One region of the Streptomyces sp. NPDC002306 genome, then DNA from elsewhere that is predicted to be linked to it. Evidence: riboswitches for the same ligand, from Rfam matches in the RefSeq annotation. Region 1 holds a riboswitch; each other region holds the start of a gene.

Region 1 (7,680 bases):
GCGTCGGCTTCGGAGGCCGCGCGGGATCCGGGACAGGGGCCGGGGGCTGTACGGGGTCCGGAGGCGGCGTCGGGGTCGGCGGCTGTGCGGGATCCGGGTAGGGCTCCGGGGGCCGCGGGTCGGGGCCCGGCGGTGTCGGTCCGGGTGGGGCGGGGTCGGGATAGGGGTTCGTCATGGCGTCCCTCCGGCCGATCGATGATCCTTCGCACAGGACTACTCCCCCGCGTACCCGGGGTCCGCGCCACCACTCACCTGCGGGCGCGGCCGACCGGGGGACGGTCGACTGACTCGCGGGCGTCGACGACGGGGGCGGTCGGCTCGCTCACGGGCGTCGGCGACAGGGAGCGGGCTGCCCACTCGCGGGCGACGACGACGGGGGACGGTCGACCCACTCGCGGGCGTAGACGACAGGGGACGGTCAGTCCACTCGCCGGCGCCGACGACAGGGACCGGGCGGCCCGCTCTCGGGCGACGACGACGGGGGACGGTCGACCCACTCGCGGGCGTCGACGGCAGAGGACGGTCGACCCACTCGCGAACGTCGACGCCAGGGCCGGTCCACCTCGTCCGGGGCTCCACCGCCCCGCCTCGCCCCGCCCCGCCTCGCGCCCCAACCCGCCCCACCCCGCGCGGGGGACGGCGGGGATCTCGCCCGTCCCGCCCGCCGCGCGGCAGGCGTGTCCACCGCCCGGTCCGGCGCGCGACGGATGCCCCACCGTTTCCGCGCTCGCGCCGGTCTCAGGCGCGCCGGGTGGCCTCGGCGGCGGCCGTCAGGCCTGGGCGGGGGCTGGAGAGCAGCGGGATCGGGGTGGTGGCGAGGTACTGGGCCGGGGCCATGGAGGCCTGGGCCAGGACGATCACGTCGGCGGCGGTGACCTCGTCGGCGACGGCGGCCACCCGGCGGACGTACGCCGCGCCGTCGCCCGCCTCGAAGCGGGCCCAGGCGCCGTCGACCAGCACGGTGCGGACCGTGACCGGGCGGCCGGCCCGGCGGGCCTCTTCCTCGATCAGCGCCGCCGTCGGCGCGAGGGTGCTCTCCAGCGCGGCGAGGACGACGACGCGCGCGCCCCGCGCCACCGCGGCCGCCGCCATCGGGCGGTCGACGCGCAGGACCGGGACCCCGGCCTCGGCGGCGTACGCCTCCGCGACGCCGCCGAGGGTGGAACAGGTGCACAGCACCGCCCGCGCGCCGTCGGCCACGGCACGGTCGACGACGACGCGTACGTCCGCGGCCACGGCGTCCGGGCCCGCCGCGCGCGCCCGCTCCAGCAGCCCTTCGTCGACGAAGTGCCGTAGTTCCAGGCCTGGATGGGCCTCGTCGCGCAGGGCGTCGAAGACCGGCACATGGACGGGCGACGTGTGCAGGAGGGCGAGCACGGGAGGGGTCAGAACCTTCCGGGGTGCGCGATCAGCCAGTCCTTGGCCGCCCGCAGCAGCTCGGGGGCGACCGCCGGTGCCTCGTCCGGGTGCCGTTCGGCCCACTTGACGACGTACGGGCACAGCGGTGCCACGGGCACGCCCTCACGCCCGGAGATGGCGTAGAGCTCGCGCGCCAGCGAACCCGCGATGCCCTTCCCCTCGTGGGCGGGTTCGACGACGGTGTGCACGGGGACCAGCGCCCGCTCAGGGGCTTCCAGCACGAAGTACTCGATGTGGCCGACCACTTCGCCGTCGGCGCCCAGCGCCTCCAGGCGACCGGCCGGACGGTCGTCACGGATCTCGATGTCGCTCACACGCACTCCTCGAAGGACGGAAGAACAGTCGAACGGTCCCGACGGTCAGGCACCGGCCGCCTGCGGACTGCGCTCCTGGTCCGAGCCCGGTACCGGCTCCGACGGGTCCGCGCCCAGGGCGACGATCCGGTTGCCGGCGTCCACGTGCACGACCCGGGGGCGCAGGGTACGGGCCTCGGTGTCGGTTACCTGAGCGTAGCTGATGATGATCACAAGATCGCCGGGGTGGACCAGATGGGCGGCGGCGCCGTTGATCCCGATCACCCCGGAGCCGCGCTCCCCCTCGATGACGTACGTCTCGAGCCGGGCGCCGTTGGTGACGTCGACGATGTGGACCAGCTCACCGGGCAGCAGGTCGGCGGCGTCCAGCAGCTCGGCGTCGATGGTCACCGATCCCACGTAGTGCAGGTCGGCCTGGGTGACGGTGGCCCGGTGGATCTTGGACTTGAACATGGTGCGCAGCATGGAGGTACTCCCGAAGCTAGGCTCCCTGCCTGCTTTCTTGCAGGTCAAGGGCTGTCTACGCACCATACAACCGGTCGCCTCCCCGGTGCACGGGCCGGTGTCCCGGTCGCGCGGGGCCCGGCCCGGCGGTGTTCCGTGAGGTCGCCGGGACGGGAGTCCGCGGTGCTGTCCGGCGCCGTCGCCTCGACGGCCAGGTGTCGGGGCGACGGCGGCGGGGCGGGTCGGTCGGCTCAGCCGACGTTGGCGCAGGTGTTGCCGAAGGCCGGGTTCAGCAGGCCGATGACGTTCACCGAGTTGCCGCAGACGTTGATCGGGATGTTCACCGGGATCTGGATCACGTTGCCCGACAGCACGCCCGGGGAACCGGCCGCGACACCCTGGGCGTCGCCGTCCGCCGACGCGACGGCGGCGCCGCCCAGCACCACGGCGCCCGCCGCGACCAGCAGACCGGCACCGCGCATCACACGAGACCTCATACAGCTCTCCTTCACTGAGTGACCATCGGCGGAAGAGACCGCCGTCCGTCGCTCCATCGCGGCGGACACGGGGAATCCGCGCCCGCGGCGGCCGGGGATGGGTGCGGTCCGTCGTATCCACCCGGACGGAGTACATGCGTCACGCTGTCCGGTCAGGGCGTCGGATCGGTGACGGGGTACGGCACGAAGGTGCTGGTGTTCTGGTCGATCCGCAGGGGGTGACCCAGGGGCGGCGCGGCGCGCTGGGGGCAGTCGAGGCGTTCGCAGACGCGGCAGCCCATGCCGATGGGGGTGGCGGCGGAGGCGTTCGCGAGGTCGAGGCCGTCGGAGTGGACGAGCCGGCGGGCGTGGCGGAGTTCGCAGCCGAGTCCGATGGCGAAGGTCTTGCCGGGTTCGCCCCAGCCGCCGCGGTGCCGGGTGAGGGCGCGGGCCGTCCACAAGTAGCGTTGACCGTCGGGCATTTCGGCGATCTGGACGTGGATGCGGCCGGGGGCGGCGAACGCCTCGTAGACGTTCCACAGGGGGCAGGTGCCGCCGGCGCGGGAGAAGTGGAAGCCCCGCGCCGGCCGCGCGGCCATGGAGGCGCGGGGTGCGCTTGCCGCCCCGGTCCGTGCCACGCCGGTCCGCCACGTGGCCCACCTCACCATCCGAATGACGGACGTGACACGGCACGCGTGCCGCCGTCCCCTAGGGTGGCGGGTGCAGCTGGTTCGCCCCGTCCGCCAGGCGGGATGCGTCGCAAGAGGGAACCCGGTGGAAATCCGGGACTGCCCCGCAGCGGTGAGCGGGAACGACCGCCGTCATACGCACTGGGTCCACAGAACAGGGCCTGGGAAGCGACGGCCAGTAGGTGTCCTCGTACGAGTACGACGTACGACTTCGCGCGGCTTGATCCGAAGCCGCACGGAACTCGCACGACGAGGACGTGCCCGCGAGTCCGAAGACCTGCCAACTGCCCGCGCGCGGACGACTCGTGCGCGGACATCCCGGTGACCGCGAGGGCGGGTCGGCGACCATACCAGGCGGAGTCGCCCGCGCCCTGTCGCGCGAGGTCGCACCCGTCCGGTCGTCACCCTTCGCGCTCTCGTCCCGTCTCCGGGATCTCAGGGATTCATCTCGCGAAGGAGATCTCCGTGACCAGCAAGCCACCGGCCGCGTCAGCACGGGCCACCGTGTACGGCTACCCCCGCCAGGGACAGAACCGCGAACTGAAGAAGGCGATCGAGGGCTACTGGAAGGGCCGCATCAGCGCCGACGCCCTCCGTGCCACCGCCGCCGAACTGCGCCGCGCGAACTGGCGGCGACTGACCGCGGCCGGCATCGACGAGGTGCCCACCGGCGACTTCTCGTACTACGACCACGTGCTGGACACCAGCGTCATGGTCGGCGCCGTCCCCGCACGCCACCGGGCCGCCGTCGAGGCGGACGCCCTGGACGGCTACTTCGCCATGGCGCGCGGCACCCAGGACGTGGCGCCGCTGGAGATGACGAAGTGGTTCGACACGAACTACCACTACCTGGTGCCGGAGCTGGGCCCGGACACCGTGTTCACGGCCGACTCGGCCCAGCAGGTCGGTGACCTGACACAGGCGCTCTCCCTGGGCCTGGCCGCCCGGCCCGTCCTCGTCGGTCCCGTCACCTACCTCCTGCTCGCCAAGCCCGCCCCGGGCGTCGCCGCCGACTTCGACCCGCTCACCCTGCTCGACCGTCTGCTCCCGGTGTACGCGGAGGTCCTCGCCGACCTGCGCGCGGCCGGCGCGCAATGGGCACAGCTGGACGAGCCCGCCCTCGTCCAGGACCGCACCCCGGCCGAACTGAACGCCGCCGCTCGCGCCTACCGTGAGCTCGGCGGTCTCGCCGACCGGCCGAAGCTGCTGGTCGCCTCCTACTTCGACCGGCTCGGCGACGCCCTGCCGGTGCTGGCCAAGGCGCCGGTGGACGGGCTCGCGCTCGACTTCACCGAGGCCGCGGCGGCCAACCTGGACGCGCTGGCCGCCGTGGGCGGACTGCCCGGCAAGCACCTGGTCGCCGGAGTCGTGGACGGCCGCAACATCTGGGTCAACGACCTGGAGAAGTCCCTCGCCACCCTGGGCACCCTGCTGGGGCTGGCCGACCACGTCGACGTCTCGGCCTCCTGCTCACTGCTCCACGTCCCGCTCGACGCCTGCGTCGAACACGACATCGAGCCGCAGATCCTGCGCTGGCTCGCCTTCGCCCGGCAGAAGACCACCGAGATCGTGACCCTCGCCAAGGGACTCGCCCAGGGCACCGGCACGATCACCGCGGAACTCAGCGCCAACCGCGCCGACCTCGCCTCCCGCGCCGGTTCACCGATCACCCACGACCCCGCCGTACGGGCGCGCAGCGGCGCGGTCACGGACGCCGACGGACGCCGGTCCCAGCCGTACGGCGAGCGGGCCGCGGCCCAGCGCGCCCACCTCGGCCTGCCCCTGCTGCCGACGACCACCATCGGCTCGTTCCCACAGACCGGTGAACTGCGCACCGCGCGGGCCGATCTGCGCGCCGGCCGCATCGACACGGTCGGCTACGAGGAGCGCATCAGGGCCGAGATCCGGGAGGTGATCTCCTTCCAGGAGAAGACCGGCCTGGACGTCCTGGTGCACGGCGAGCCCGAACGCAACGACATGGTGCAGTACTTCGCCGAGCGGCTCACCGGCTACCTCGCCACCCAGCACGGCTGGGTGCAGTCGTACGGCACGCGTTACGTCCGGCCGCCGATCCTGGCCGGTGACATCTCCCGTCCCGAGCCGATGACCGTACGCTGGACGGCGTACGCCCAGTCGCTCACCGGCCGTCCGGTCAAGGGCATGCTCACCGGGCCGGTCACCATGCTGGCGTGGTCCTTCGTCCGCGACGACCAGCCGCTCGGCGAGACCGCGCGGCAGGTGGCCCTCGCCCTGCGTGACGAGGTCGGCGATCTGGAGGCGGCGGGCACCTCGGTCATCCAGGTCGACGAGCCCGCCCTGCGGGAGACGCTGCCCCTGCGGGCCGCCGACCACGCCGCCTACCTGGCCTGGGCGACGGAGGCGTTCCGTCTCACCACCGGCGGGGTACGTCCGGACACGCAGATCCACACCCACATGTGCTACGCCGAGTTCGGTGACATCGTCCAGGCCATCGACGACCTCGACGCGGACGTCATCAGCCTGGAGGCCGCCCGCTCCCACATGCAGGTCGCCCGTGAACTCGCCGCCCACGGCTACCCGCGCGAGGCGGGACCCGGTGTGTACGACATCCACTCCCCGCGCGTCCCGGAGGCCGAGGAAGCGGCCGCGCTGCTGCGCACCGGCCTCAAGGCCATCCCCGCCGAGCGGCTGTGGGTCAACCCGGACTGCGGTCTGAAGACCCGCGGCTGGCCCGAGACCCGCGACTCCCTGGAGAACCTGGTCGCCGCGGCCCGCACGGTCCGCGGGGAACTGCCGCCCGCCTGACCCGGACACCGCTTCGGGCCGGGGTGCCGCGCGCGGCCCGGCCCGTCGCATGTCCCGTGCGTGGTAGTCGAGTTGCCCGGTGACGGTGATCCCGTCGAGTGAACGGGCCGTGTGGTTCGAGCGGTTCAGGAGGTCAGGCCGCGGTGGCCGCGCAGCAGGTCCGCGACGGCGCAGCGCAGGCAGTCGGTGACCGTGCCGGGCTGCGCCGGCGTGGCGGTGGGGCAGGGGCCCGGGTGGTCCGGCCCGGCCGCTCGCCGCGCCGGTGGCACGCCTGCGGCGGCGCGGAGACCAGGTCCTCCAGTGCCCGCAGCAGTCGCTCGGTCCGCTTGGCCTGATGGGCGAGGACCCGCACGCGGGCGCTCTGTCCGCCGATCTACCGTCGGCCGGCCATGAGTTGGTCGTACTCCGCCGGGGTCAGGGCGACCACCTCGTGGCCGCCGAGTGTGATGCGGCGCGGCTGCGGCTGTCTGCTCACTCGGGTCCTCCGCTTCTCGCCCGCGTGGTCAGCGGGTGATCGGCCGGGTCGATGCGTGCTGTCCGTGGTCCGGGTCGCCGGTGTCCGGAGAACGCGAGAGGGCCCCCGGACGGTTCCGCGGGCCCTCTCGTGTCTCGGCTCGTTCAGTTGGAGGCGGCGACTGCCCGCCCTGGTGCGACGGTCTCCGGCTCGGGGTGCAGCAGCCGTTCGGCCAACTCCCCGAACACGAGGCCGAATCCGGCCCACAGGGTGACCTGCATGGCGAGAGCCGATACGCGGAAGCGCCACAGCAGCGCGGCCGGGAAGTCGCCCGGTACCTCGTTGATGACGGGCAGGAACGCGTAGGCCAGTCCGATCACCACGGCGAAGGCGAGCACGGCGACGACCGTGGCGTACCAGGTGCCCAGGGCCGGCGCGAGGCGCTTGCCGAGGATCGTGGCGCCGACGGCCAGCAGCACGCTGAGGACCATCATCAGGAAGTACAGCGTGGTCCGCTTGCCGATGGTGTCGGGGTCGCCGACGGACGGCGGGTTGGCCGGGTACTTCAGGAACGGCACGACGTACACCGCGAGCAGTGCCACGCCGGACAGCAGCAGGGCCGTGGCCCGCGCGGAGAAACGGCCGACCCGGCCGAGCGCGAAGCAGTAGGCGAGCGCGGCGATACCGCCGAACGCGATCCCGTAGACCAGGACGCCGGTGGCGAGACCGGCGGTGGACTGGAGGGAACGGGAGACCAGTTCGACCTCGTGCTCGTGCGCGGGGGCGTGCGCCTCCTCGAAGCCGATGGCGCTGTCGACGCTGGGTTCACCGAGGAAGTAGGCCACGATCAGGGTCAGCACGCCGGCCGCGAGGCCGGCGAGCATGCCCCGCACGAGAAGGTTTCTTACGGTTGCGGAGTTCATGGGTCTGCGGCGTCCCTCGGGTCAGTGGCAGGGGAAGCCGAGAAGGTGGCGGGCGTCGTGCACCCACTCGTGGACTTCCGCGCCCGAGACGACGGAGGTGGCGCCCTGCTCCGCGCCGACGAAGTACAGCAGGACCAGCATCAGGACGCCGAAGAAGACCGCCCAGGGAGCGATCGC
Region 2 (7,680 bases), on a different contig from region 1:
TGCGCCGCGTCCTGCTCCACGTGCGCCCGGACGTAGTTGGACTCGTCCGGTTCGTCGAGCTCCGCCACCGCCCGCACCGCGTCGTCGATGAGCCCGACGACGTGCGGGAAAGCGTCCCGGAAGAAGCCGGAGATACGGACGGTGACGTCGATGCGCGGCCGGCCGAGTTCGGCCGGCGGCACGATCTCGAAGCCGGTGACGCGGCGCGAGGCGTCGTCCCAGACCGGGCGGCAGCCCAGCAGCGCCAGGATCTCGGCGATGTCGTCGCCCTGGGTGCGCATGGCCGAGGTGCCCCAGACCGTCAGACCGACGGACCGCGGGTAGGCGCCGGTGTCCTGGAGGTAGCGCTGCACGAGGGAGTCGGCGAGCGACTGCCCGACCTCCCAACTCAGCCGGGAGGGGATCGCCTTGGGGTCGACCGAGTAGAAGTTGCGGCCGGTCGGCAGGACGTTGACGAGTCCACGGGTCGGGGACCCCGACGGGCCGGCCGGGACGTAACCGCCGTCGAGCGCCTTGAGGATGTGGTCGATCTCGTCGGTCGTACGGGCCAGCCGGGGCACGACCTCGCGACACGCGAACTCCAGCACCGCGGCGGCGTCGGGAAGTTCGGTGCCGAGCACGTCACGCAGCAGCGCGGGTACGGCCGTCGCCGTCCAGCCGCTCGCCTCCATGCCCTCCGCGAGCCGCCGGCACAGCTGTTCCAGCAGATCGATCGCGTCGGCGGCACTGCGCGCGGGCCCCTCGACCAGGTCCGTCAGCTCGACCGGCACCTTCACCGGCGCGCCCGGCTCGGCGAGCAGTTCCTTCTCCACCAGCCCGAAGTGCCCGGCCAGCGAGGCCCGCAGCCCCGGCAGCGCGTTCGCCTGCCCGCCCCACACCTGCGAGGCGCGCAGCACGGCCAGCACCAGGTTCACCCGCGGCTCGCCGACCGGCCCGCCGCCGAGGATGTGCAGGCCGTCCCTGATCTGCACGTCCTTGATCTCGCACAGATAGCCGTCGATGTGCATGACGAACTCGTCGAAGGCACCGTCGTCCGGCTGTTCGTCGACATGCAGGTCGTGGTGCAGCTCGGCCGCCTTGACCAGCGTCCAGATCTGGGCACGGACGGCCGGGGCCTTGGCCGGGTCCAGGTCGGAGACGAGCGCGTACTCGTCGAGGAGCTGCTCCAGCTTGGCCAGGTCGCCGTAGGTGTCGGCGCGGGCCATCGGCGGCACCAGATGGTCGACGACCGTGGCGTGGCCGCGCCGCTTGGCCTGGGTGCCCTCGCCGGGGTCGTTGACGATGAAGGGGTAGATCAGGGGCAGTTCACCGAGGACGGCGTCCGGCGCGCAGCCGCCGCTGAGGCCCAGGCCCTTGCCCGGCAGCCACTCCATCGTGCCGTGCTTGCCCATGTGGACGACCGCGTCGGCCCCGAAGCTGTTCTCCAGCCACCGGTAGGCCGCCAGGTAGTGGTGCGACGGCGGCATGTCGGGGTCGTGGTAGATCGCGATCGGGTTCTCGCCGAAGCCGCGCGGCGGCTGGATCATGACGACGACGTTCCCGAACCGCAGGGACGCCAGGACGATGTCGTCCCCGTCGACGTACAGGTTGCCCGGCGGTTCGCCCCACGCCTCCCGCATCCCGTCGCGCAGCCGGGGATCGAGCCGCTCGAACCACTCCCGGTAGTCGGCCAGGGGCACGCGGGCGGGCGCGGCGGCGAGCTGTTCCTCGGTGAGCCACTCGACGTCGTGGCCGCCGGCCGCGATCAGCCGGTGGATCAGCTCGTCGCCGTCGTCGGGGTGCCCGTCGACCCCGTACCCGGCGTCCCGCAGGGCGTCGAGGACCCGTACCGCGGAGGCGGGTGTGTCGAGTCCGACCGCGTTGCCGACCCGGGAGTGCTTGGTGGGGTACGCGGTGAAGACCAGCGCGAGCTTCTTCTCGGCGTTGGGCCGGTGCCTCAACCGGGCGTGCCGTACGGCGATTCCGGCGACCCGCGCGGCCCGCTCGGGGTCGGCGACGTACACCGGCACGTCGTCCGGGCCCTGTTCCTTGAAGGAGAACGGCACGGTGATGAGGCGTCCGTCGAACTCCGGGATGGCGACCTGCATCGCCGCGTCCATGGGGGAGAGCGCGGCGTCCGACGCCTCCCAGGCGCTCTTCGACGAGGTCAGGCAGAGCCCTTGCAGCACGGGGATGTCGAGGTCGGCGAGGGCGCCGATGTCCCAGGCCTCCTCGTCGCCGCCCGCGGAGGCCCGCGAGGCGTGGGTGCCGCCCGCGGCGAGCACGGTGGCGACCAGCGTGTCGGCCGACGCGAGGATCTCGTACAGCCCGGCATCGGCGCCGCGCAGTGAACCGCAGTACACGGGAAGGGCGTTGACGCCCCGCGCCTCGATGGCGTCGCACAGTGTGTCCACGAAGCCGGTGTTGCCGCTCAGCTGGTGGGCGCGGTAGAAGAGCACGCCGACGGTCGGCCGGCCCGCTTCACGCGGACGCGACCCGTGGACCCCGTACTCCGGCATCTTCAGCGGTTCGACGAAGCCCTCGCCGGTCAGCAGCACGGTGTCGGACAGGAACCGGGCCAGCTCGACGAGGTTGGCGGGGCCGCCCTCGACGAGATAGCGCAGCGCCTCCGCGACGACGCCGGCCGGCACCGAGGACTCCGCCATCAGCTCGGCGTCGGGAACGGTCTCCCCGCCGAGCAGCACGGTCGGCACGCCGGACGCCTTCAGCACGGCCAGCCCGTCCTCCCAGGCCCGCTTGCCGCCGAGCAGCCGTACGACGGCGAGGTCGGCGCCCCGGATCAGCTCCGGGAGCTCCTCGGCGACGTCGACCCGGGTCGGGTTGCCGATCCGGTACGGGGCGCCGGAGGCCCGGGCCGCCAGCAGATCGGTGTCGGCGGTCGACAACAACAACACTGTGCTCATGCGGGCGCTCCCGGTGGGATGAAGGGCAGTCCTTGCGGCGCGCCGGACTCGATGAGCCGCCACAGCGCGTCCGTGTCCGCGTGCTGTTCGATCAGGTCGCCGAGCCGGTCGAGCTGTTCCTCGCGCAGCGCGGCGAACGACGTGTCGGGGGCCGGTACGAAGCGGCGGCCCGCGGCGGCCGCCACCTCGCGCAGGAAGGCCCGCCGGAAACCGTCCGACTCCAGTGAGCCGTGCCAGTGGGTGCCCCAGACGGCGCCGACCCGGCAGCCGTCCAGGAAGGGCTCCCCGCCGGTGATCCGGGCGACCCCGTGGTGGATCTCGTACCCCTCGACCTGTTCGCCGAGGGCCTCGCCGACCGGTCGGGCGAGGGTCTTCTCGGGCCTGAACCGCACCCGTACGGGCAGCATCCCGAGCCCGTCGACCGCCCCGCGCCGGCTCTCCACCTCGTCCTCGATGTGCTCGCCGAGGATCTGGAAGCCGCCGCAGACGCCGAGCACCGGCCGTCCCTCGGCGGCCCTGCGCAGCAGCGCGTCCGCGAGACCGCGCCGCCGCAGCCATTCCAGGGCGGCGACCGTCCCCCGGGTTCCCGGCACCACGACGAGATCGGCGTCGGCGAGTTCCTCGGCCCGGTCCACGAACCGCACCACGACGCCCGGTTCGGCGGCCAGCGCGTCCACGTCCGTGAAGTTGGACATCAGCGGGATCGCGCAGACCGCGACCCGCAGGACGTCCTCGCCGACCGGGGCGGACACCGCCGACTCGCGGACGGCCCCCCGCAGGGAGACCCGCAGTCCGTCCTCCTCGTCGATGCCGAGGCCGTGCCGGAACGGCAGGACGCCGTACGTGCGGCGGCCGGTGAGTCCGTGCAGCATGTCCAGCCCGGGTTCCAGCAGCGACACGTCGCCGCGGAACTTGTTGACGAGGAAGCCCGCGACGAACTCCTGGTCCTCGGGGGACAGCAGCGCGACCGTGCCGAAGAAGGAGGCGAACACGCCCCCGCGGTCGATGTCGCCGACCACGAGCACGGGCAGCCGGGCGTTGCGGGCGATCCCCATGTTCACGATGTCGGTCCGGCGCAGGTTGATCTCGGCCGGACTGCCGGCCCCTTCACAGATCACCGCGTCATAGGTGCCCCGCAACTCGGCGAGGCAGTCGAGGACGGTCCCGAGGAGCGCCTGCTGCCGCCCCCCGTGATAGCCGCGCGCGGTCATCTCGCCCACGGCCCTGCCCATGAGGACGACCTGGCTGCTGCGGTCGCTCCCGGGCTTGAGCAGCACGGGGTTCATCAGCGCGGTCGGCTCGACGCGCGCGGCCTGTGCCTGCATCGCCTGGGCACGCCCGATCTCGGCGCCCTCGCGGGTGACGAACGAGTTCAGGGACATGTTCTGCGCCTTGAACGGCGCCACTTTGACGCCCTGTCGCACCAGCCAGCGGCAGATCCCCGCGGTGACGACGCTCTTGCCGGCGTCGGAGGTGGTGCCGGCGACCAGGAGACCACCGTTCATGACGTGCGTCCCTTCACGAGGATTCGGGCCGCGGCGCTGACGCCGAGCGCGAGCCAGCCGACGCGACGGGAGAGCCGTACGGCCCGGTCGATGTCCGTGACCCGGACGGGCCGTCCGCCGGCGCCGTTGAGGACGGGCCGGTGCTCGACCCGCCCGGCGTAGGAGAGGGTGCCGCCGAGCCGCACGCCGAGGGCTCCCGCGAACGAGGCTTCCACCGGACCGGCGTTGGGACTGGGATGCCGGGCCGCGTCGGCCCTCCAGGCCCGTACGGCCCCCCGCGGATCGTCTCCGGCGAGGGCCGCGAGTACGGCGGTGAGGCGGGCGCCCGGCCAGCCCGCGAGGTCGTCGAGGCGGGCGGAGGCCCACCCGTAGCGCAGATAGCGCGGCGAGCGGTGGCCGACCATGGCGTCGAGGGTGTTGACGGCCCGGAAGCCGAGCAGGGCCGGCACCCCGCCGACGGCTCCCCACACCAGCGCGCCGACGACGGCGTCGGAGGTGTTCTCGGCGACCGACTCGACGACCGCCCGGGCGATCCCGTCGGCGTCCAGGGCCTGCGGGTCGCGCCCGCACAGATGGGGCAGCCGGGCGCGGGCACCGTCGATGTCCCCGGCGCGCAGCGCGCGTGCGACGGCCCCGGCCTCCCGGGCGAGTGAAGTGCCCCCGACGACGGCCCAGGTGGCGGTGGCGGTCAGGGCCACGGAGGCGGCGGTGGAGGAACGCGCGGCGCGGGTGGCCGCGGCCCCGAGGGCCACGGCGCCGCCGACGCACACGACGGTGTGCAGCGCGCCCCGGCCCCGGTGGTCCCGCCACAGCATGCGTTCGACGGCCCCGGCCGCCCGCCCGAACGCCGCGACCGGGTGCCCCCGGCGGGGATCGCCGAGGAGCAGGTCGCCCAGGAGGCCGGCGGTGGCGCCGTACGCGAAGACGCGGTCGGCACGCATCGGTTCAGCCGATCGTGGTGGTACCGGGCGACGACGGGGCGCTGAGACTCGATCGGCAGCCGAGCATGGCGATATGTCCTCACTCAGGGTGTCCACGCCCTGGTTCGACGAGACCGGCGGCGAGAGTTCCTGGCTCCCGGGGGCTTACTACCCCGGTGACAGTGGCGGGACCGCGCCGGATTCACACCGGCTTCCTCTTCTGCCTCCGTACATGGCTCCGGCAGTCCACCACGGGCCCGGAAGGGCCGTCAACTTGCTGTTGACCTGCAACGGAGGAGTGTGTGCAGCCCCACACGGGCGACGGGTGCCGCCCCGTGTGAAGGCGGTGGAACGTGGGGAGGGGCGGCAGGAACCGGTGGGTTCCTGCCGCCCCTTGGGCGACGGCGCGCGTGTGAGCGCGGGTCAGGCGACGATCAGATAGATCCCGTAGGCCACCGCGGCGGTGCAGGCCGCGAAGCAGGCGTAGGCGCCGGTCACGGCCAGCGCGGCGGAACCGCCCCGCGCGGACGCCCGTTCCTGGCGCGAGAGGCCCATGACGCCGAGGGTGAACAGGGCCACGAGGACCACGGTGACCACGAGGCTGACGCCGAACACGGAACCCAGGCTCGCCCAGTCGATGTTCATGGTGATGCTTCCTTCTTAACCGGGTGCGCGGGGAGTTCAGACGGTGGCGGCCGGCGGGGTCGCCGGGTCGGCGACGGACGCGGCGGTGGCCTGGGCGGGGAGGGACGCGGCGGGGGCGGGGATCGTGGCCGTGAGGTCCGTGCTCACCGTGCCCGCGGGAGGCGGGGTCACCGCGGCGATGGCGGTGGTCACGACACCGGCGGGCCGCTCCGGGGCGTTGACGTTGCTGTGGTCGACGACCTCGCGCCGGGAGAGCTTCCAGATCGCGGCGCTGGAGGCGATCAGGAAGACGGCGACGACGGCCGTGCCCCAGCCGCCGAGGTCCGTCACGGACTCGGCGAGGGCACCGACCAGCGCGGCGGCCGGCAGGGTCAGGGCCCAGGCGACGAACATGCGGGTCGCGGTGGACCAGCGCACGACGCCGCCCTTGCGGCCGAGGCCCGCGCCCATCACCGAACCGGAGACCGAGTGGGTGGTGGAGAGGGAGAAGCCGAGGTGGGAGGAGGCCAGGATGACCGTCGCGGCGCTGGTCTGGGCGGCGAAGCCCTGCTGCGGCTGAAGGTCGGTCAGGCCCTTGCCCATGGTGCGGATGATGCGCCAGCCGCCGAGGTAGGTGCCGAGCGCGATGGCGAGACCGGCGGAGAGGATGACCCAGACGGGCGGGTCCGAGTCGGGCGCGACGGCGCCGCCGGCGACCAGGGCGAGGGTGATGATGCCCATCGTCTTCTGCGCGTCGTTGGTGCCGTGGGCCAGCGAGACCAGGCCGGCCGAGGCGATCTGGCCCGCGCGGTAGCCCTTCGCGGCGGCCTTGCCGTCGGCCTTCCTGCCCAGCGTGTACGACAGGCGGGTGGCGAGCAGCGCGGCCGCGCCGGCGACGATCGGGGCCGCGACGGCCGGGATCAGGACCTTGGTGACGAGCGCGTCGCCGTGGACGGCCCCGGTGCCCGCGGAGGCGATGGTGGCACCGATCAGACCGCCCATCAGGGCGTGCGAGGAACTGGAGGGCAGGCCCACCAGCCAGGTCAGCAGGTTCCAGAGGATCGCGCCGACCAGGGCCGCGAAGATGACCTCGGGACGGATGCCGGTCTCGTCGACGAGACCCTTGGAGATCGTGTTGGCGACCTCCACGGAGAGGAACGCGCCCACGAGGTTGAGCGTGGCGGACATGGCCACCGCGATCTTGGGCTTGAGCGCACCGGTCGAGATGGTCGTGGCCATCGCGTTGGCGGTGTCATGAAAACCGTTCGTGAAATCAAACGCGAGTGCGGTTACCACCACAATCGCGAGGATCAGCGAGAAGTTTTCCATTTACCCAGGCAATCTTTCGAAGTCATTGGCTGGACGAACGTAGGTAACCTGGATGAACGGAAGATGAACTAGGGCGGGCGTCAAGGTGTCGCGGGCGGAGGGTTGTCGCCCCTTTCGGGAGTGACGGCCCGGACCTGGCAGGGCTAGCGGCCCCGGGCGAACGCCTTCAGGCGGCCCGGCGAGCCGTTGAAGAGATTCTGGTCACCCGGCAGGCTGCCGCCGTTGTCGTACTGCCAGAAGGTCCACGACGACCATCCGGCGGGCAGCGCGCCGGCGTCCGCCGAGCCGTGCCGGGCGATCCACAGCGCGTGGTCGGCGGCGAAGGCGCGGCTGCCGCCCGTGCAGGTGTTCCACCAGCGGGTGGTCGTGTAGATCACCGGACGGCGGCCGGTGAGGCGC
Region 3 (7,680 bases), on a different contig from region 1:
ATGCTCTCCACGGCGTCGAAGGCGGCCGTCCGGTCCTCCGGGTCGGGGAGGTAGGTGTCCAGCAGCGTCAGATAGAACTGGACGTGCACGGCCTCCTCGAACAGCTGGCGCGACAGGTACAGCCGCGCCTCCGGGGAGTTGATGTGCTTGTAGAGCGTGAGCACCAGGTTGTTCGCCACGATCGAGTCGCCGGTCGCGAAGAACGCGACCAGGCGGCCGATCAGATGCTGTTCGGCCGGGGTCATCTTCGCGAGGTCGGCCACGTCGGAGTGGAGGTCGACCTCCTCCACGGTCCAGGTGTTCTTGATCGCGTCCCGGTAGCGCTCGTAGAAGTCGGGGTAGCGCATCGGGCGCAGCGTCAGCTCGAAGCCCGGGTCGAGGAGGTTCTGGTTACGGGTGGAGCTCATTACTGGCAGGCCTCGCAGGACTCGGGGTTTTCGAGGGAGCAGGCGACGGCGTCGGGGTCGGCCGCCTGCTGGACGGGGATGGTGGCCTGCGCCTGGGCCGCCCGCGCGATGCGGGTCGCCGGGCGCGAGCGCAGGTAGTACGTCGTCTTCAGGCCCGACTTCCAGGCGTACGCGTACATCGAGGAGAGCTTGCCGATGGTCGGCGTCTCCAGGAACAGGTTCAGGGACTGGGCCTGGTCCAGGAACGGCGTCCGGGCCGCGGCCATGTCGATCAGACCGCGCTGCGGGATCTCCCACGCCGTGCGGTACAGCGCCCGTACGTCGGCCGGGATCCACGCGAAGTCCTGCACCGAGCCGTTGGCGTCGCGCAGCGCCTCACGGGTGCGGGCGTCCCACACGCCGAGCGCCTTCAGGTCCCGCACCAGGTAGGAGTTGACCTGGAGGAACTCGCCCGACAGGGTCTCGCGCTTGAACAGGTTGGAGACCTGCGGCTCGATGCACTCGTACACGCCCGCGATGGACGCGATGGTGGCGGTCGGCGCGATCGCCAGCAGCAGCGAGTTGCGCATCCCGGTGACGGCGATACGTTCCCGCAGGGCCGCCCAGCGCTCCGGCCAGGTGAGCTCGACGTCGTAGTGGTCGGGGTGCAGCACGCCCCGCGCGGTCCGGGTCTTCTCCCAGGCCGGCAGCGGGCCGTTGCGCTCGGCCAGTTCGGCGGAGGCCTCGTACGCGGCGAGCATGATGCGCTCGGCGATCCGGGTGGAGAGCCGCTTGGCCTCCGGGGAGTCGAACGGCATCCGCAGCTTGAAGAAGACGTCCTGGAGCCCCATCGCGCCCAGGCCCACCGGACGCCACTTCGCGTTGGAGCGGCCCGCCTGCTCGGTCGGGTAGAAGTTGATGTCGACCACCCGGTCGAGGAAGGTGACCGCGGTGCGGACGGTCTCGTCCAGCCGCTCCCAGTCGAGGTCACCGTCGACGACGAACGCGCCCACGTTGACCGACCCCAGGTTGCAGACCGCCGTCTCCCCGTCGTCCGTGACCTCCAGGATCTCGGTGCAGAGGTTGGAGGAGTGGACCACGTGGCCCGGCAGGGCCGTCTGGTTGGCGGTGCGGTTGGCGGCGTCCTTGAAGGTCATCCAGCCGTTGCCGGTCTGCGCGAGGGTGCGCATCATCCGGCCGTACAGATCGCGGGCGGGGATCGTCTTCTTCGCCAGGCCCGCCGCCTCCGCCTTGTGGTAGGCCGCGTCGAACTCCTCGCCCCACAGGTCGACCAGCTCGGGCACGTCGGCGGGGGAGAAGAGGGACCACGGGGCGTCGGCGTTCACCCGGCGCATGAACTCGTCCGGGATCCAGTGCGCGAGGTTGAGGTTGTGCGTACGACGGGCGTCCTCACCGGTGTTGTCGCGCAGCTCCAGGAACTCCTCGATGTCGGAGTGCCAGGTCTCCAGGTACACCGCGGCCGCGCCCTTGCGCCGGCCGCCCTGGTTCACCGCGGCGACCGAGGCGTCGAGGGTCTTCAGGAACGGGACGATGCCGTTGGAGTGCCCGTTCGTGCCGCGGATGAGGGAACCCCGCGAGCGGATCCGGGAGTACGACAGACCGATGCCGCCGGCGTGCTTGGAGAGCCGGGCGACCTGGTGGTAGCGGTCGTAGATGGAGTCCAGCTCGTCCAGCGGCGAGTCGAGGAGATAGCAGGACGACATCTGGGGGTGGCGCGTACCGGAGTTGAAGAGCGTGGGCGAGGACGGGAGGTAGTCGAGGCGGCTCATCAGCCGGTAGAGCGAGGCCACCTGGTCCAGGGCGCGGACGGTGTCGTCCTCGGCCAGGCCGCACGCCACGCGCAGCATGAAGTGCTGGGGCGTCTCGATCACGCTGCGGGTGATCGGGTGCCGCAGCAGATAGCGGCTGTGCAGGGTGCGCAGGCCGAAGTAGCCGAACCGGTCGTCGCCGTCCGGGTCGACGAGCGCGTCGAGACGGGCCGCGTGGAGGCGCGCGAACTCCGCCGTACGGTCGGCGATGAGCCCCTCGCGGTGCCCGACGGCGACGGACTCGGTGAACGTCGTCACGCCCTGCGAGGCGGCCTCGGCGGCGATGCTGACGGTCAACAGCCGGGCGGCGAGCCGTGAGTAGGCGGGGTCCTCGGAGATGAGCCCCGCGGCCGCCTCCGTGGCCAGCTCGCGCAACTCCGTCTCGTCCGCGCGCGCGGACCGGCCGCGCAGCGCGGCGGCGGCGACCCGGCCGGGGTCGGCGTCGGGGAGGTCGGCGGTCAGCGCGGTCAGGGTCCGCAGCAGCGCGGTACCGGGACCGTCGATCTCCTTCGCCGGGGTCGCTGAAGCCGGATCGGCTGGCGCGATGGTCACGTGGGGGCTCTCCCTCGCTCGGCACGGGGACCTCGCGGAGGGCAGCGGGCAGCACACGAGCGCACGGGGGCGTCGCGTCCACCGGCCCATTCCACGAGGCCCGGACGTCAGGGCACCCGGACCGGACGGCCGGGCGCGCTGTCGGCAGGTCCTCGGACTGACGCGAGTGCGTGTCCGTTCTGGGACGGACATGCACAAGTACACCGTTGCGGGACAGTTCCGGATTCGCACCGGATTCCCCTGCGGCGACAGCGAGCATGAGCATACATCTTGTGCCGGGCTGCGGTGGCACCACCAGATGTTGTGTCGTGTCGGCTTCGGAGCGTGTCAGAGCGTCAGCTCGCGGGCCGGTGGCGGGCATGGCGAAGGGCGGCCGGGCCCGTCGGCCCAGCCGCCCCATGGCTCACTTCCACCACACCGAAGGAGCCGGATCTCCGCCCGGGCGCCTTCGGTCCCTCCGCCGGGCGACGCCCAGGCGGTGTTGCGCCCTAGTGCGCCGAACCCGCGGTCGCCGGCGGCAGCTCCACCTGTACGCCGGGATCGCCCGCGTCCGCCGTGTAGTCCTGCGGACTGGTCTCGTCGACGCCGTCCGGGGCCTTCAGGGCCCGCAGCACGAAGGTGAGGAACACGGTCACCACCGCGTTCAGCACGAACGCCGTGAGGCCGATGTAGCCGATCTCGCCGATGCCCGGGATCTCCTTCGCCGAGCCGCCGAAGTGCTTCTGCGTGGGCGAGGCGACGCCGTACGCGGCGAGCGTCCCGTAGAGCATGCCGACCGCCCAGCCCGCGAGCAGCGCCCAGCGGTGGAACCAGCGCGTGAACAGGCCGCCGACCAGGGACGGGAAGGTCTGCAGGATCCAGATCCCGCCCAGGAGCTGGAAGTTGATGGCGACCGTCTTGTCCATCGTGAGGACGAAGACCAGGGCTCCCACCTTCACCAGCAGCGAGACCAGCTTGGAGACCTTCGTCTCCTGCTGGGGTGTCGCGTCGGGCTTGATGAAGTCCTTGTAGATGTTGCGCGTGAAAAGATTCGCGGCGGCGATCGACATGATCGCGGCCGGGACGAGCGCCCCGATGCCGATCGCCGCGAAGGCCACCCCCGCGAACCAGTCCGGGAACATGTTCTCGAACAGCTGCGGGATGGCCAGCTGGCCGTTGGTGACCTTGACGCCGGCCGCGATCGCCATGAAACCGAGCAGCGCGAGCAGGCCCAGCATCAGGGAGTACAGCGGCAGGATCGTGGTGTTGCGGCGGATCACCTCACGGCTGCGGCTGGACAGCGTCGCCGTGATCGAGTGCGGGTACATGAACAGGGCCAGCGCCGAGCCGAGGGCCAGGGTGGCGTACGTCCACTGGCCCGCCTGGGCCGGGACGAGGCCGCCCGCGCCGGCCGCGGTGTACTTGTCGCTCGCCGCCGAGAAGATCTCGTCGAAGCCGCCGAGCTTGATCGGGATGTAGATGATGGCCACCGCGATCACGAGGTAGATCAGCGTGTCCTTCACGAACGCGATCAGGGCGGGGGCGCGCAGCCCCGAGGAGTAGGTGTACGCGGCCAGCACGCCGAACGCGATGAGCAGCGGGAGGTCCTTGACGAACCAGTTGGTGTTCTCGCCGCCGCCCACGCCCATCACGTCCAGCACGGCCTGGATGCCGACCAGCTGGAGCGCGATGTACGGCATGGTCGCGAGGATGCCGGTGACGGCCACGGCGAGGGACAGGCCCTTGGAGCCGAAGCGGCCGCGCACGAAGTCCGACGTCGTCACGTATCCGTGCTTGTGGGAGACCGACCACAGGCGGGGCAGGAACGTGAAGATCAGCGGGTAGACCAGGATCGTGTACGGCACGGCGAAGAAGCCGGCCGCGCCCGCCGCGTAGATCGCCGCCGGTACGGCGACGAAGGTGTACGCCGTGTAGAGGTCGCCGCCGAGCAGGAACCAGGTGACCCAGGTGCCGAACGAGCGCCCGCCCAGGCCCCATTCGTCCAGGCTGTGCTCGTTGTCCGGCCTGCGCCAGCGTGCGGCGAGGAAGCCCATGACCGTGACGGCCACGAAGAAGAAGATGAAGACGGCGAGTGCCACGCCGTTCACGCCGTCGTTCACGCGTCGACACCGCCCTTCGCGGTGGTGCGGGCGCGCTGGTCACGCCGCCACAGCTGGTGGGCGATCACGGTGAGCGCGGTCGAGACGAGCACCCACAGCATCTGGTACCAGTAGAAGAACGGGATGCCGATGAAAGTCGGATCCGTCTTCGCGTACGACCCGACCCACAGCATCGCCACGAAGGGCGTGACGAGACAGAGGCCGATGACGACGCGCACCGGCGTCACCACCGGCCCTCTGTTCGCTTCTGGGGCAATTGACATCTGGCGACTCCGTCCCCTCGCTGATCACCGCTGACGCGCAGGCAATCTAGGTCACGGTGTTGCGTGAACGGAACCCCTCGTCCGTATGACGGGTGCAGAGCGTGTGAAGAAAGCCGGCTCAGTCCTGAGGGCGCTTGAGCCTGGCCACGAACTTGTACCGGTCGCCCCGGTACACCGACCGCACCCACTCCACCGGCTGGCCGTCCTTGTCCAGCGAGTGCCGGGACAGCATCAGCATGGGCAGGCCGACGTCGGTGCCGAGCAGGCCCGCCTCGCGCGGGGTGGCCAGCGAGGTCTCGATGGTCTCCTCGGCCTCGGCGAGGTGGACGTCGTAGACCTCGGCCAGGGCGGTGTAGAGGGACGTGTACTTCACCAGCGACCTGCGCAGCGCGGGGAAGCGCTTCGCCGACAGGTGGGTGGTCTCGATGGCCATCGGCTCGGCGTTGGCCATGCGCAGCCGCTCGATGCGCAGTACGCGCCCGCCGGCGGTGATGTGGAGCAGGCCGGCGAGGGTGTCGTCGGCGGTGATGTAGCCGATGTCCAGGAGCTGCGAGGTGGGTTCGAGGCCCTGGGCGCGCATGTCCTCGGTGTACGAGGTGAGTTGCAGCGCCTGGGAGACCTTTGGCTTGGCGACGAACGTGCCCTTGCCCTGGATGCGTTCGAGGCGGCCCTCGACGACGAGTTCCTGGAGCGCCTGACGGACCGTGGTGCGCGAGGTGTCGAACTCGGCGGCCAGCGTCCGCTCGGGCGGGACCGGGGTGCCGGGCGCCTGCGTCTCCGTCATCTCCAACAGGTGCTTCTTCAGGCGGTAGTACTTGGGCACGCGCGCGGTACGGACGGTCGCCCCACCCTCGTTCTCCGCACTGCTGACGTCGGTGCTCATGCTCTGCCTTCCCGGCTCCGGGTGCCGAAGCGACCGACGTACCGTCGGCCGCGGCTCACATCGTGGCACGGCTTCGTGTACGGGGTGTCCCCCGCGGTGACCACGCACGCTCCGTGATCCCCTCTGTATACCGTTGGCCCTCGCTTTGGTCTAGTCCAGAGGGCCGGGCGAGTGAGTGCGGTACGCGTGAACTGGCCCGTCCGTTCTGGTCGCTTGGAAATGAAAAGTCCCTGCATATCGCGGTCCCGTAACGGACGACTCGACCCCCTTCGAACACCCTTGACAGCCCTATTGGTCTGGGCCAAGCTCCCCCCTACTGGTCTACACCATTGGTCCAGTCCCGGCCCCACGGGCGGTACGGCGCGTTGACGGTCACCGCGGGGAGCAGGGGGGTTTGTGGGCATCCCTGAGGAGGGTGGCGTGAAGCGCAAGCTGACAGTCGCGATCGGTATCGCGGGAATGATGGTCTCCATCGCGGCGTGCGGGGGCAGCGGCGACGACGGCGGCGAGAGCAAGGCCGGGGCGGACGGCTACAAGGGCCAGACGCTCACCGTGTGGGTCATGGACGGCTCTTCGCCGGACCAGTGGCAGAAGGACGTGACCGCCGCCTTCGAGAAGAAGACCAAGGCGAAGGTCAAGTTCGAGGTCCAGCAGTGGAACGGCATCCAGCAGAAGCTGACCACCGCCCTGTCCGAGGAGAACCCGCCGGACGTCTTCGAGATCGGCAACACCCAGACCCCGGCCTACGCCAAGACCGGCGGCCTGGCCGACCTCGCCGCCCTGAAGGGCTCCCTCGGCGCCGACTGGACCCAGTCCCTCAACAACTCCTCCGTCTTCGACGGAAAGCAGTACGCGGCGCCCTGGTACTTCGCCAACCGCGTCGTCATCTACAACAAGAAGGTCTGGGCCGACGCCGGCATCAAGGACCTGCCCAAGACGCGCGACGAGTTCTACGCCGACCTCAAGCAGATCGGCACCAAGACCAAGAACGAGCCGATCTACCTGCCGGGCCAGAACTGGTACCACTTCGTCGGCCTGACGGTCGGTGAGGGCGCCGAGCTGGTCAAGAAGGACGGCGACAAGTACGTCTCCAACCTGGCCGACCCGAAGGTCGCCGCCGCGATGGAGACCTACAAGAAGTTCCAGGCGCTGTCCAAGGCGCCGAAGGACAAGGACGAGGCCACCCCGCAGCAGGGCGAGGTCTTCGCCAAGGGCAACGTCGGCGCCATCATCGGCATGGGCTGGGAATCCGGCATCGCCATCAAGGCCAACCCGGCCATCGAGAAGGAGATCGGCTACTTCACCATCCCCGGTGCCGCGGCCGACAAGCCCGAGGGCGTCTTCCTCGGCGGCTCCAACCTCGCCGTCGCCGCGGGCAGCAAGAAGCAGGCGCTCGCCGACGAGTTCCTGAAGATCGCCCTGTCCGACCAGTACGAGGGCGAGCTGGCCAAGCTCAACGGCGTCATCCCGAACAAGGAGTCGCTCCAGACCAACCTGACGGGCAACGCCGCCGCCGAGGCGGCCGCGCCGGCCGCCGCGGGCGGTGGCACCACGCCGCTGATCCCGGAGTGGGCCGCCGTCGAGAACGCGCCCAACCCGATCAAGACGTACATGACCGCCGTGCTGAACGGCAAGTCCCCGGCCGAGGCCGCCAAGCAGGTCGAGGAC

Evidence for each region. A riboswitch is a leader RNA that binds a small molecule or an ion and turns the genes downstream of it on or off. The one in region 1 is predicted to bind cobalamin.
Region 2: linked by a shared signal. The riboswitch ahead of ACWCQK_RS13705 (cobalamin biosynthesis protein) and the one ahead of metE (5-methyltetrahydropteroyltriglutamate--homocysteine S-methyltransferase) in region 1 are both predicted to bind cobalamin.
Region 3: linked by a shared signal. The riboswitch ahead of ACWCQK_RS21575 (ribonucleoside-diphosphate reductase subunit alpha) and the one ahead of metE (5-methyltetrahydropteroyltriglutamate--homocysteine S-methyltransferase) in region 1 are both predicted to bind cobalamin.

What each region holds. Positions count from the first base shown of each region.
Region 1 is NZ_JBSFCK010000001.1:168,700-176,379, forward strand. It holds gene ACWCQK_RS00750 (aspartate/glutamate racemase family protein) at 739-1,377, opposite strand; gene ACWCQK_RS00755 (GNAT family N-acetyltransferase) at 1,386-1,733, opposite strand; gene panD (aspartate 1-decarboxylase) at 1,779-2,198, opposite strand; gene ACWCQK_RS00765 (chaplin) at 2,429-2,674, opposite strand; partial or broken gene ACWCQK_RS00770 (DUF2083 domain-containing protein) at 2,827-3,237, opposite strand; cobalamin riboswitch at 3,364-3,641, shown strand; gene metE (5-methyltetrahydropteroyltriglutamate--homocysteine S-methyltransferase) at 3,808-6,126, shown strand; gene ACWCQK_RS00780 (CbtA family protein) at 6,745-7,503, opposite strand; gene ACWCQK_RS00785 (CbtB domain-containing protein) at 7,525-7,680, opposite strand, start outside.
Region 2 is NZ_JBSFCK010000005.1:373,012-380,691, forward strand. It holds gene cobN (cobaltochelatase subunit CobN) at 1-2,903, opposite strand, end outside; gene ACWCQK_RS13700 (cobyric acid synthase) at 2,900-4,408, opposite strand; gene ACWCQK_RS13705 (cobalamin biosynthesis protein) at 4,405-5,349, opposite strand; cobalamin riboswitch at 5,454-5,594, opposite strand; gene ACWCQK_RS13710 (hypothetical protein) at 5,752-5,973, opposite strand; gene ACWCQK_RS13715 (anion permease) at 6,010-7,281, opposite strand; gene ACWCQK_RS13720 (lysozyme) at 7,425-7,680, opposite strand, start outside.
Region 3 is NZ_JBSFCK010000010.1:150,355-158,034, reverse strand. It holds gene ACWCQK_RS21580 (ribonucleotide-diphosphate reductase subunit beta) at 1-407, opposite strand, end outside; gene ACWCQK_RS21575 (ribonucleoside-diphosphate reductase subunit alpha) at 407-2,767, opposite strand; cobalamin riboswitch at 2,894-3,032, opposite strand; gene mctP (monocarboxylate uptake permease MctP) at 3,256-4,866, opposite strand; gene ACWCQK_RS21565 (DUF3311 domain-containing protein) at 4,863-5,129, opposite strand; gene ACWCQK_RS21560 (GntR family transcriptional regulator) at 5,248-6,012, opposite strand; gene ACWCQK_RS21555 (extracellular solute-binding protein) at 6,433-7,680, shown strand, end outside.